3 regions of the Aquamicrobium sp. genome follow, and region 1 is predicted to be linked to each of the others. Evidence: riboswitches for the same ligand, from Rfam matches in the RefSeq annotation. Region 1 holds a riboswitch; each other region holds the start of a gene.
What was found. Region 1 has a riboswitch for S-adenosylmethionine ahead of metA (homoserine O-succinyltransferase). Riboswitches for the same ligand answer to the same signal wherever they lie in the genome.

Region 1 (3,852 bases):
CCGGCGCAGCTCGGCGAAGACGGCGGCGTCCGTCCCGCTCTCCATGCCGAGCTGGCGGCGGATGCCCGGATCGGCCGCGCGCAGGAACGGATTGGTGGCCAGCTCCTCGGCGATCGTCGTCGGCAGCGTCGGCCTGTCCTGCGCCCGCAGCGCCTCGATCTCCCTGGCCCGCGCCTGCAGCGCCGCGTTATCAGGGTCGACGGACAGGGCGAAGCGCGCATTGGACAGCGTGTATTCGTGCCCGCAATAGACCTTCGTCGCGCCCGGCAGCGCCGCGAGCTTCGCCAGCGAAGCGAACATCACCTCCGGCCCCGCCTCGAACAGACGCCCGCACCCCAGCGCGAACAGCGTGTCGGCGGTGAAGGCGACGCCCGCGTCGGGCAGGTGGTAGGAGACGTGGCCGGCCGTATGGCCGGGCGTGTCGATCACCCGCACCGTCTGCGCGCCGAACGTCAGCGTGTCGCCGCCGGCGACCTCCTCGTCGATGCCGGGTATCTTCCCGGCCTCCGCCTTCGGGCCGACGATCCGCAACCCGAAGCGTTCCTTCAGCGCCAGATTGGCCTCGACATGGTCGGCGTGGTGATGCGTGACCAGAAGAAGCGACGGCGTCCAGCCGGTGCGCGCGATGGCGGCAAGGATCGGCGCTTCCTCCGGCGCGTCGACCAGCGCGACGGTGCCGGTCGCGGTGTCGCGCATCAGGATGCCGAAATTGTCGCTGCGGCAGGTGAACTGCTCGATCTCGACCGTCATGCTGCATCTCCCGGTTTCCCGGCAGGATAAGGCGTGGCGCCGCTCTTGTCACGGAAGCGCTTGCTTGCGGCCGGGGGCTCGTGCCGGTACGCTCGCGCCATGCTGTCGGATATCGTCGATCTGCGCACCTTCTATGCCTCGACCCTCGGCCGCCTGGCCGAGCGCTCGATCACGGTCTCGCTCTCGGCGCTGTGGCAGGCTCAAGCTGGCGAGCGGCTGGTCGGGCTGGGCTATGCCCTGCCTTGGCTGGAGCGGTTCGGCACCGACGCCGAGCGCGTCTTCTCCTTCATGCCGGCGCGGCAGGGCGCGGTGAACTGGCCGGCGGGCGGGCCTTCGGCGACGGCGCTGGTGTTCGACGAGGAACTGCCGCTGTTCGACTCGTCCATCGACCGCGTGCTGCTGATCCACGCGCTCGAGCATGCGGAGAACCCGCGCGAGACGCTGATGGAGATCTGGCGGGTGCTGGCCCCCGGCGGGCGCCTCGTCGTGGTCGTGCCGAACCGGCGCGGCGTCTGGGCGCGCTTCGAGCATACGCCGTTCGGCACCGGCCGGCCGTTCTCGCGCGGGCAGATCGACGCGCTGCTGCGCGAGACCAACTTCACGCCCTGCGCCTGGGGCGATGCGCTGCATTTCCCGCCGTCGCGGCGGCGCTTCATGATGCGTCTGCACGGCCTGCTGGAGCGCGGCGGCCGGCGCTTGTGGCCACTCTTCGCCGGCGCCATCGTCGTCGAGGCGCAGAAGCGCCTCTACCAGGGCGTGCCGGTCGCGGTGCGCGCCTCGCGCCGCGTCTTCGTGCCGCTGCTGACCCCGCAAGGAGCGGCGAGAGCCCTGCCCGCCCGCCCGGATCAGCCCGCCTTGCCGACGTCGGCGAGATCGTAGGGCGTCGTCTGGTAGACCTGGTTGATCCAGTTGCCGAACAGGAGATGCGCGTGCGAGCGCCAGCGGTTCAGCGGCTGGCGCGAGGGGTCGTCGTCCGGGAAATAGCCATGCGGCACCTCGATCGGCGTGCCGGAGGCGACGTCGCGGTCGTACTCCTCCTTGAGCGACAGGGAATCGTACTCGATGTGGTTGAACATGTAGAGCCGGTTGCCCGTCGGCTCGGCGAGGAGGCAGGGGCCGGTCACGTCCGATTCCATCAGCACGTCGAGAGCGGCCGGCACGTCGCCGCGCCTGATCTCGGTCCAGCGCGAGACCGGCACGATGAAATCGTCCGAGAAGCCCGACAGATAGGGCGAGGCCGGCGCGTTGTTGCGGTGGCGGTAGACGCCGAACGCCTTCGTCTCCAGCGTGTATTTCGGCACCCGGTGGAAATGCCACGCCGCCGCCATCGCCCCCCAGCAGATGAAGAACCCCGAATGGACATGGGTCGCCGTCCAGTCGAGGATGCGCGTCAGCTCCTCCCAGTAGGTGACGTCCTCGAAGGGCAGCGTCTCGATCGGCGCGCCGGTGACGATGAAGCCGTCGAACTTGCGGCCCTTCACCTCTTCCCACGTCTGGTAGAACGAGATCAGGTGGTCCTCGGAAGTGTTGCGCGCCTTGTGGTTGCCGATGCGCACCAGCGTCAGCTCGACCTGGAGCGGCGTCGCCCCGATCAGCCGCGCGATCTGCGTCTCGGTCCGCACCTTGTTCGGCATCAGGTTGAGAAGGCCGATCTGCAGCGGGCGGATGTCCTGCCTGAGCGCGGTGCGCTCGTCCATCACGCTGACGCCCTCGCGCACGAGAATCTCGCGGGCTGGAAGCTGATCCGGGATCTTGATCGGCATCTCTCGAACTCCAAAACAAAAGACCGGCGGCGAGATCGCGGCCGGTCCATACGGACTTCGATGTCAGCGGCCACTTTAGCAACTTGTTTTACGTGGCTGCAAGCCGACCGGCCAAATCACCACGGGTACGCGCCGTATTTAGGCGCCTGCGCCCTTTGCGTCAACGCCAATCCTTGCTAGAGGCAGGCGGCCTTCACTGAATGCCCCATGGCAGGACCATACGAGATGAGCACCGAGCTTCGCCCTCAGCCGCGCCCCGGCGTCATGGACATCGCCGCCTACGTGCCGGGCAAGAGCCATGCGCCGGCCGGCGTCGCCAAGGTCCACAAGCTGTCATCGAACGAGAACCCGCTCGGCCCCTCGCCCAAAGCCGTAGCGGCGGCGAAGGCGGCGGCCGAGAAGCTCGCGCTCTATCCGGACGGGCCGGCGACGCGCCTGCGCAACGCCATCGCCTCGGTCCACGGGCTGAACCCCGCCAACATCATGGCCTTCAACGGCTCGGACGAGGCCATCGCGCTGATCGCCCGCACCTATGTCGGCGCCGGCGACGAGGGCATCTATTGCGAGCACGGCTTCCTCGCCTACCCGATCTACATCAGGGCGACCGGCGCGACGCCGGTGATCGCCAGGGAGACGGCGGAGCGCGCCGATGTCGACGCCATCCTCGCCGCGGTCAACGAGAAGACGCGCATCGTCTTCCTCGCCAACCCCAACAACCCGACCGGCACCTACCTGCCGTTCGAGGAGGTGCGCCGCCTCCATGCCGGCCTGCCGGGCAACGTCATCCTCGTCATCGACGCGGCCTATGCCGAGTTCGTGCGCCGCAACGACTACGAGGCCGGCGTCGAGCTGGTCGCCGGGGCCGACAACGTCGTCATGACCCGCACCTTCTCCAAGGTCTACGGACTGGGCGGCGCGCGCATCGGCTGGATCTACGCCCCCGCGCACATGATCGAGGCGCTGGAGCGTGTGCGCGACCCGTTCAACGTCAATTCCGTCGCCATCGAGGCCGGCATCGCCGCCATGCTCGACCGCGAGCATGTCGAGCGCTCGGTCTCCCACAACGAGGAATGGCTGCGCTGGACCGCGGGGGCGCTGGAGAAGCTCGGCCTCAGGGTGACGCCGAGCGTCGCCAACTTCATCCTGATCCATTTTCCGGAGGGCGGCCGCCATTCCGCCGCGGTCGCCGACGACTGGCTCGCCGCCCGCGGCTATCTCTTGCGCCGCGTCGCCGCCTACGGCTTTCCAGACGCGCTGCGCATGACGATCGGCACCGAGGAGGCCAATCGCGGCGTGGTCGACGCCCTTTCCGAGTTCCTGAAGGCCTGATGCGATGTCC
Region 2 (3,852 bases), on a different contig from region 1:
AGACGATCCGCCCGCCACGACGGACCTTCAGGTAGGTGGCGTCGATCCACAGGTAGGGCCAGTCGCCCTCGATCGGCCGCTCGAGGAAGGCCTTCACCTTGCCGTCGATCTCCTCGCACAGCCGGCTGACCTGACTCTTCGAGATGCCGCTCATGCCCATGGCCTTGACCAGGTCGTCGACCGACCGCGTCGAGATGCCCTGGACATAGGCCTCCTGGATGACGGCCGTCAGCGCCTTCTCGGCCATGCGTCTCGGCTCCAGGAAGCCTGGGAAGTAGGATCCCTTCCTCAACTTCGGGATGCGCAGCTCGACGGTGCCGGCCCGCGTCTCCCAGTCCCGGTCGCGATAACCGTTGCGCTGGGCGGTCCGCAGTGGCGACTTCTCGCCCCAGGCGGCGCCGGTTGCCGCGCCCACCTCCATCTCCATCAGCTTCTGGGCAGCAAAGCTGATCATCTCGCGCAGCAGATCGGCATCTGCGCTCTTCTCCACGAGCGCACGCAGGTTCATCATGTCGTCGGTCATCGGTGTTCCTTCCAGTGAGGACTTGGCTTCGACAACCAGACCATACCGGAAAGCGCCGATGACCACCGCGCTACCCAGCTACACCACCTCCGGGGACGTCACCGAAGACGGCGGATGTCTGTCGCAAGCACGGTATCTCGGCAGCGACCTTCTACAAGTTCAAGGCGAAGTTCGGCGAGATGGATGTGTCCGACGCCCGTCGCCTGAAGGCTCTTGAGGACGAGAACGCCCGGCTGAAGAAGCTGCTCGCCGAGCAGATGCTCGACAACGCGATCCTGAAGGATGCCGCCGCAAAAAATGGTGACGCCCGACGCGAAGCGGAAGGCGGTGGCTCATGCCTGCGAGGTGTATGGGGTGAGCCAGCGTCGGGCGTGCCAGGCTCTGAGGATCGACCGTTCGACGGTGCGCTACACGAGTAACCGTCCGGACGACGCTCCGTTGCGCGAGGCGATGAAGGTGGTGGCGGCGGAACGCCGGCGGTTCGGCTATCGCAGGATCCACGTCATGCTGGACCGCCAGGGCATCGTGATGAACCAGAAGAAGCTGCGGCGCCTCTATCGGGAGGAGAAGCTGCAGGTGCGCCGTCGCGGCGGCCGCAAGCGGGCGCTGGGTACGCGCAGGCCCATGTTCGTTCCCGATCGCGCCAACGCCCGCTGGAGCCTGGATTTCGTCGCCGACACCTTTACCGACGGCCGTCGCTTCCGGGTGCTGGCTGTCGTCGATGACTACACGCGGGAATGCGTGGCGCTGATCCCCACCTGCCGTCGACATGGCCGACATCGGCCAGAACGCCGGTAGCAATCGCGCGAAGGTCGAGTTGCGCGGTTGTGGTGATCTCTCCCAGAAGGCAAAGGGTGCGCCCCTTGATGGCGGCCTCGATAGCGACGCGGGACATGGGGTCTTGCGCCAAGCAGACATCGAGAATGGTGTCGGAGATTTGGTCGCAAATCTTGTCGGGATGACCGTCTGAAACGCTCTCGGAGGTGAACAGGCCGTGAGAAACAAGCATGGGATGTCTTTCTCTCTTTAGTGCTTTCGGCGTCATGCCGCGGCGCACAAGCTGAAGATCAAATGCCGTAGGAACTAATCGATCGGCCTAGCGCGTGCCTCCTTCACGAACCCCACGCCGCCATTGTGCGGTCGGTTCGATGAGAACCGGGTCATGGACGGCGCTTCGACGCACATGTAGGTGTCGTCAGCGACACTAGGGGGGAGCTTGTTAGACACCCGCGAACGCAAGCAATGAAGTTCGTGATGATTGCGGATCATTTGGGAACTCTCCTTTTCGACTGCTAGGAGAGTTGCTCGCTACGCCCGTTTCGTTGCCACGACCGGCCGCATCCCCTTTCAGGAACCACCTTGCCCGGACGGGCAGGTTGGCGAGGGCAAAGCCCTCCTCTTGATGCTGAGGCAACTCGTATCCGAAGATTTGGCATTCGACAACATGTCGTTATCGGTGGCGCGCCCTGAGTTGTATGTGCGATTGTTAACTTGCATGACATGATTATCGCGGAGCCAAATCACCATCCTTACGGGGGGACAGCCCTGCTTCCATCGTCGTGCGACAGAAAATTGCATGTAGCCAAAAGAACCAACAACTTTCGAGGCATCAATGCGGAAATTTCTGATATTCACTGCATGCGTCTTCGCAATAGTGGTAAATTTAATTCCCACTTCACATGCTATGGAGATACGTTGTATTGAATATTTTGACGATGTTACTAGAGATGTTGTTAGGTACTTTAATAATCCCAAGAAAGATAAAAGTATACTTGACTTTGATTTTATATATGAAAAAGTACAGCAATGTTCTATTGTTGAGATAAGCGGTGCTATAAGTCCAGGAGACGCAGAGAAATTTACCGTATATATGGATGACCAGAGGCATATATTACTGGTTGTATTGATATCTCCGGGCGGATCGGTGAAGGATGCATTGACTATGGGGCGTATTATTAGAGAGCGAATGCTGCACACAAGCGCATCAACGTACGGTTTTCCGGAGGATTACGATTTTTCAGATCGAACTTGTGGTCTTCCCGGCCGTGGCCCTTGCTGCTCTAGTGCGTGCGCTCTAGCTTATTTTGGTGGTGCTGAATGGTCTATCGCTGACAAACTCGGACTTCATCGACCGACCAGCGATGAATTGGGTAACCTTGAATATGAGGATGCTCGATCTGGGCTTGCCAGTGTACACCGCGAAATAGAGAATTACCTGCATGAAATGGAAGCGCCACCCGGTGTTTTTGACACGATGATGGCGACGCCATCTAACTCCCTAGCCGAGTTTGTTGTCGACCCATTGCGCGTTCAGCAATATCAAGCCGGCCAAGGAACCTCAACATTTCCGCCTACAATATATGAATGGCTTGCGCCGAAGTGTCGCGGAGCAACGGAACCATTGTTGAAATGCATGAGTTCATGGCTGGTTGTTGAAAGCACTGCAAGAGCGAGGAGTCAAACAGACTTAAGTGTCGAGGATGTTGCTCTTAGAACGTACTCCGCAGAAGTATTACAGGAATACATTGATGAAAATAAAGATGATTTCTTCATGAGGCTTAGAGCAGAGCAGTGGCTGAGAAAGTGCTTGCTGAGTCCAGAGGAGACCCAGACAAAGTGCTAGTTTGCCGCTTGTCGGATACATTGGTATCGCTAAGACGGCAGCAATTGCAGCCGAACGAATTGCACTGCTTTGTAACTATTCGCGAGGAGATTGCTCGCTATGTTCGCTTCGTTGCCGCGATCGGCCGCATCCCGTTCAGGAATCTTTTGAGAAAGGAATTGGTGCGGATACAGCGCGGACATAAAAAGATGAAAATTTAAAAGACCTAAAAGAAACATATTGATAACTCATGAGTGCAACTGATATTTAATCAGATTCATGTCGCAACCACATTGGCTTCACCTGTCTGGCGAGCGCCACACCCAACAGCTAGCGATGCTGCATCTGTTGGATCAACCTCAGTATGGCTTCAGCGGTCTGCCTGACCTTTTGTGCCTCCTTTTCCTTTCGTGCGCGTATCCGCCGAACGGTTCGACCGCATTCCACCGCCGACCGGAACTCCGGATGGCGGTGTTTCCACTTTGTGAGCGTTCGTCGTGTCACGTCGAGCGTGTCGGCGATGCGCCCGAGGCGAACACCATCCTCGGCCAACCTGACTGCCACCGGCGTGAACAGGCTCGGTCGGCCGCGGGTTCTCTGGATTGTGGTCATCGTTGTTGGCCTCCTTTTTAGGGGTACAAATCCTAAATGGGAACTTATTCCTTGGGCTGGTCCACCATGACGGTGGTGGTCCCCATTGTGGTACCTTTTGAGTACCATGACCGCG
Region 3 (3,852 bases), on a different contig from region 1:
AGCAGTCGGACAGGATGATCAGGCCCGAAGGGGCGAAGGTGGCCTGTCAGGAGACCGCCGGCGGCTGCGCGCGCGCCTTCACCCGCTGACAGCCTTAATCAATGGTCAACGCCTGATGTGCATCATCGGCCCGAGGGAGCCGGCAGGGAAGCCGGATTTGCGGGCCGAGCGATGGCGGAAACATATGCAACGCGCGCCGAGATGCGCGAGGAGACGGCGGAAGCCGTCTGCGAGATCGCGATCTGCCTCGCACAGGCGATTCACGAGATCGATCCGCAGGCGCATCGCCGCATGAACTTCAATGCCGGCAAGGCCTACAACCGGCTGCTCGCCGAGCGCCGGCCGCTGGCCGCCGACATCCTCTACCGCTTCGGCCGCGCGCTGATGAATACGGAGCTGTTTCCCGAAGGGGAGGAGGGGCCGGCCTTCGCCGAGGACGAGGACGGCTGATCGCGCTCAGTTCACCAGCCGGCCGCTGTCCGGCAGGTCGAGCGAGAAGGCCGGAATCTCGATCTCGAAGAAATCGCCCGCGCCGTTCCGCACCGTATAGCTGCCGGCCATGAAGCCCGACGGCGTGCGCAGCGGGCATCCCGACGTGTACTGGAAGCTGTCGCCGGGATCGAGCTCGGGCTGCTCGCCGACGACGCCGGGCCCACGCACCTCCTCGGTGCGGCCGAGCCCGTCGGTGATGCGCCAGTGGCGCGCCAGCACCTGGATCGGGTCGTCCGAATGGTTGGCGATGGTGACGCGATAGCCCCACACATAGCGCTGCTCCTCCGGATCGGACTTCGCCTCCAGATAGAACGGCTCGACGGCCACCTCGATATTGCGCGTCACGCTGCGGTACATTTTCCCGATCCACGGCCGGCGGCTGGCATGCCGCCCTTCTTGGACAGACGGCCGGTGTGCCGCCCTTCCTGGAATTGGACAAGCCGGCATGGCGAAACTGTGACTGCCACGCCGGCTTCGCGTCTTATCCGGCTTTGGCCAGCGCCCGGTCGAGGTCCTCGATCAGGTCGTCGACGTCCTCCAGCCCGATCGACAGGCGCAACGTGCCGCCGAGGATGCCGACCGTCTCGCGCGCCTCGTCGGTCAGGTTCTTGTGCGTCGTCGTCGCCGGGTGGGTGATCAGGCTCTTGGCGTCGCCGAGATTGTTGGAGAGCTTGATGATGTCCAGCCCGTTCAGCAGCGCGAAGGCGTTGTCCTTGCCGCCCTTGACGTCGAAGCAGATCAGCGTCGAGCCGCCGGTCATCTGCCTGGCCACGATGTCGGCCTGCGGGTGGTCGTCGCGGCCGGGATAGATGATGCGCGACACCGCCTTGTGCCGGGCGAGATGGTCGGCGATGCGCGCGGCGGCCTGCGTCTGGTGGGCGACGCGCAGCGGCAGCGTTTCCAGCCCCTTCAGCAGCGTCCACGCGTTGAACGGCGACAGCGACGGCCCGGTGTGGCGGAAATAGTCGTGCAGCTCCTCCTCGATCCACGCCTTGTCGGACAGGATGATGCCGCCGAGGCAGCGGCCCTGGCCGTCGATGTGCTTGGTCGCCGAATAGACGACGACATGCGCGCCGAGCTCCAGCGGCTTCTGCTGCAAGGGCGTGGCGAAGACGTTGTCGACCACCAGCCGCGCGCCCGCCTCGTTGGCGATTTCCGCCACCGCCGCGATGTCCACCACCTCGAGCGTCGGGTTGGTCGGGCTTTCGAGGAAGAACAGCTTCGTATTCGGCCGCACGGCGGCCTTCCATTCGTCGAGGCTGCGGCCGTCGACCAGCGTCGCCTCGATGCCGTAGCGCGGCATCAGCGTCTCGACCACCCAGCGACAGGAGCCGAACAGCGCGCGCGCCGCGATCACGTGGTCGCCCGCCTTGGCGCTGCACAGGAGCGCCGCCGCAACCGCGGCCATGCCCGACGCCGTGGCGCGCGCGTCCTCGGCGCCCTCCAGCGCGCACATGCGCTTCTCGAACATGTCGACGGTCGGGTTGGCGTAGCGCGAATAGATGAAGCCCGGCTCCTCGCCCTTGAAGCGGGCCTCGGCCCCTTCCGCCGTGTCGTAGACATAGCCCTGCGTCAGGTAGAGCGCCTCCGAGGTCTCCCCGTAGGGCGAGCGCATCGTGCCGGCATGGACCATCGCGGTTGCGGGTTTCCAGTTGCGCTTCGTCTCGTTCGTCATCGCCCTCTCCAGACACAAAAAAACCGGCCGCAAGTCGCGCGCCGGTTTCCTCTCGGTCCCTTTAGCGACTTGTTTAACGTGGCTGCAAGCCGACCGGCAAATCACCACGGGATAAAGCCCCTTTACGCCTGCCTTCGGCTTGCGTCAATCGCCATCCGCGCTAAACCTCATTGCCCGTTATCCAGCGGGACATGGAGGGAGAAACGCGCGTGCGCACCACAGGCATCCTGCCGGATCGCGACATTGCCGGCCTGTTTTCGGCCGGCGCGCTGATGGCCGCCCGCCCGCTCGACGCCGACCAGATCCAGCCGGCCAGCCTCGACCTGCGGCTGGGCGCCAAGGCCTATCGCGTGCGCGCCAGCTTCCTGCCGGGGCCGTCGAGCGACGTCGCCGGCAAGTTAGAGCGGCTGAAGCTGCACGAGATCGACCTGACGAACGGCGCGGTGCTGGAGACGGGCTGCGTCTATGTCGTGCCGCTTCAGGAGCGGCTGGCGCTGCCCGCCGACATTTCCGCCTCGGCCAACCCCAAGAGCTCGACCGGCCGGCTCGACATCTTCACCCGCGTCATGGCCGACCATGCGCAGGAATTCGACAAGATCCCGGCCGGTTACGCCGGCCCGCTGTTCATGGAGGTGAGCCCGCGCACCTTCCCCATCGTCGTGCGCGAAGGCTCGCGCCTGTCGCAGGTGCGGTTCCGCAAGGGCCATGCCCTCCTGTCCGAGGACGAGCTGCACGGCCTCCACGCCGCCGAGACGCTGGTCGCCTCGGAAGCGCCGAACATCTCCGGCGGCGGCATCGCGCTGTCCATCGACCTGACCGGCAACGCCGACGGGCTGATCGGCTACCGCGCCAAGCATCACACCGCGGTCGTCGACGTCGACAAGCGCGCGGCGCAGGACGTCGACGATTTCTGGGAGCCGCTCCATGCGCGCGGCCGCCCCGAGCTGATCCTCGACCCGGACGAGTTCTACATCCTCGTCAGCCGCGAGGCCGTGCACGTGCCGCCGCTTCACGCCGCCGAGATGACGCCGTTCGACCCGCTGGTCGGCGAGTTCCGCGTCCATTATGCCGGCTTCTTCGATCCCGGCTTCGGCCATTCGGCCGCCGGCGGCACCGGCGCGCGCGCCGTGCTGGAGGTGCGCAGCCACGAGGTGCCGTTCATCCTCGAAGACGGGCAGATCGTCGGCCGCCTCGTCTACGAGCACATGCTCGCCCGGCCGGACCGGCTCTACGGCGCGGACATGAAGTCCAACTATCAGGCGCAGGGGTTGAAGCTGTCCAAGCATTTCCGCGCCTAGCGTCCGCCTTCCACCCGCAGTGCCCGCATCTCCTCGCGCAGCGCCCTGATCTCGGCGAGGATCGCCTCCTGCTCCTGCTGAAGCGCCGAGCGGTCCTGCGCGGCGGCGTTCTCATGCTCCTCCTCCATCGCCGAGACGATGATGCCGATAAACAGGTTGAGCACGGCGAAGCTGGTGACGATGATAAAGGGCAGGAAGAACAGCCATGCATAGGGGTGGGTCTCCATCATCGGCCGCACCGTGCCGGTCGACCACGAATCCATGGTCATGATCTCGAACAGCGTGTAGGCCGACGCGCCGATCGAGCCGAAGGTCTCCGGGAACGTGGCGGAATAGAGCGTCGTCGCCATCACTGCGAACACGTAGTAGACGAGGCCGAGCAGCAGG

Region 2: it holds a riboswitch for S-adenosylmethionine, as region 1 does, so the genes downstream of both, M9945_RS12310 (S-adenosylmethionine synthetase N-terminal domain-containing protein) here and metA (homoserine O-succinyltransferase) in region 1, are expected to answer to the same signal.
Region 3: it holds a riboswitch for S-adenosylmethionine, as region 1 does, so the genes downstream of both, M9945_RS09525 (O-succinylhomoserine sulfhydrylase) here and metA (homoserine O-succinyltransferase) in region 1, are expected to answer to the same signal.

What each region holds. Positions count from the first base shown of each region.
Region 1 covers NZ_JAMLIE010000003.1:299,391-303,242, forward strand. The annotation lists gene gloB (hydroxyacylglutathione hydrolase) at 1-750, opposite strand, end outside; gene M9945_RS18860 (class I SAM-dependent methyltransferase) at 850-1,629, shown strand; gene metA (homoserine O-succinyltransferase) at 1,596-2,513, opposite strand; SAM riboswitch at 2,568-2,646, opposite strand; gene hisC (histidinol-phosphate transaminase) at 2,739-3,842, shown strand; gene M9945_RS18875 (prephenate/arogenate dehydrogenase family protein) at 3,847-3,852, shown strand, end outside.
Region 2 covers NZ_JAMLIE010000001.1:2,480,624-2,484,475, forward strand. The annotation lists gene M9945_RS12300 (IS256 family transposase) at 1-523, opposite strand, end outside; partial or broken gene M9945_RS12305 (transposase) at 634-1,276, shown strand; gene M9945_RS12310 (S-adenosylmethionine synthetase N-terminal domain-containing protein) at 1,206-1,568, opposite strand; SAM-I-IV-variant riboswitch at 1,832-1,934, opposite strand; gene M9945_RS12315 (hypothetical protein) at 2,136-3,146, shown strand; gene M9945_RS12320 (helix-turn-helix domain-containing protein) at 3,456-3,737, opposite strand.
Region 3 covers NZ_JAMLIE010000001.1:1,909,847-1,913,698, forward strand. The annotation lists gene M9945_RS09510 (hypothetical protein) at 1-89, shown strand, start outside; gene M9945_RS09515 (hypothetical protein) at 172-450, shown strand; gene apaG (Co2+/Mg2+ efflux protein ApaG) at 457-849, opposite strand; gene M9945_RS09525 (O-succinylhomoserine sulfhydrylase) at 974-2,167, opposite strand; SAM riboswitch at 2,208-2,285, opposite strand; gene M9945_RS09530 (2'-deoxycytidine 5'-triphosphate deaminase) at 2,377-3,465, shown strand; gene M9945_RS09535 (ion transporter) at 3,462-3,852, opposite strand, start outside.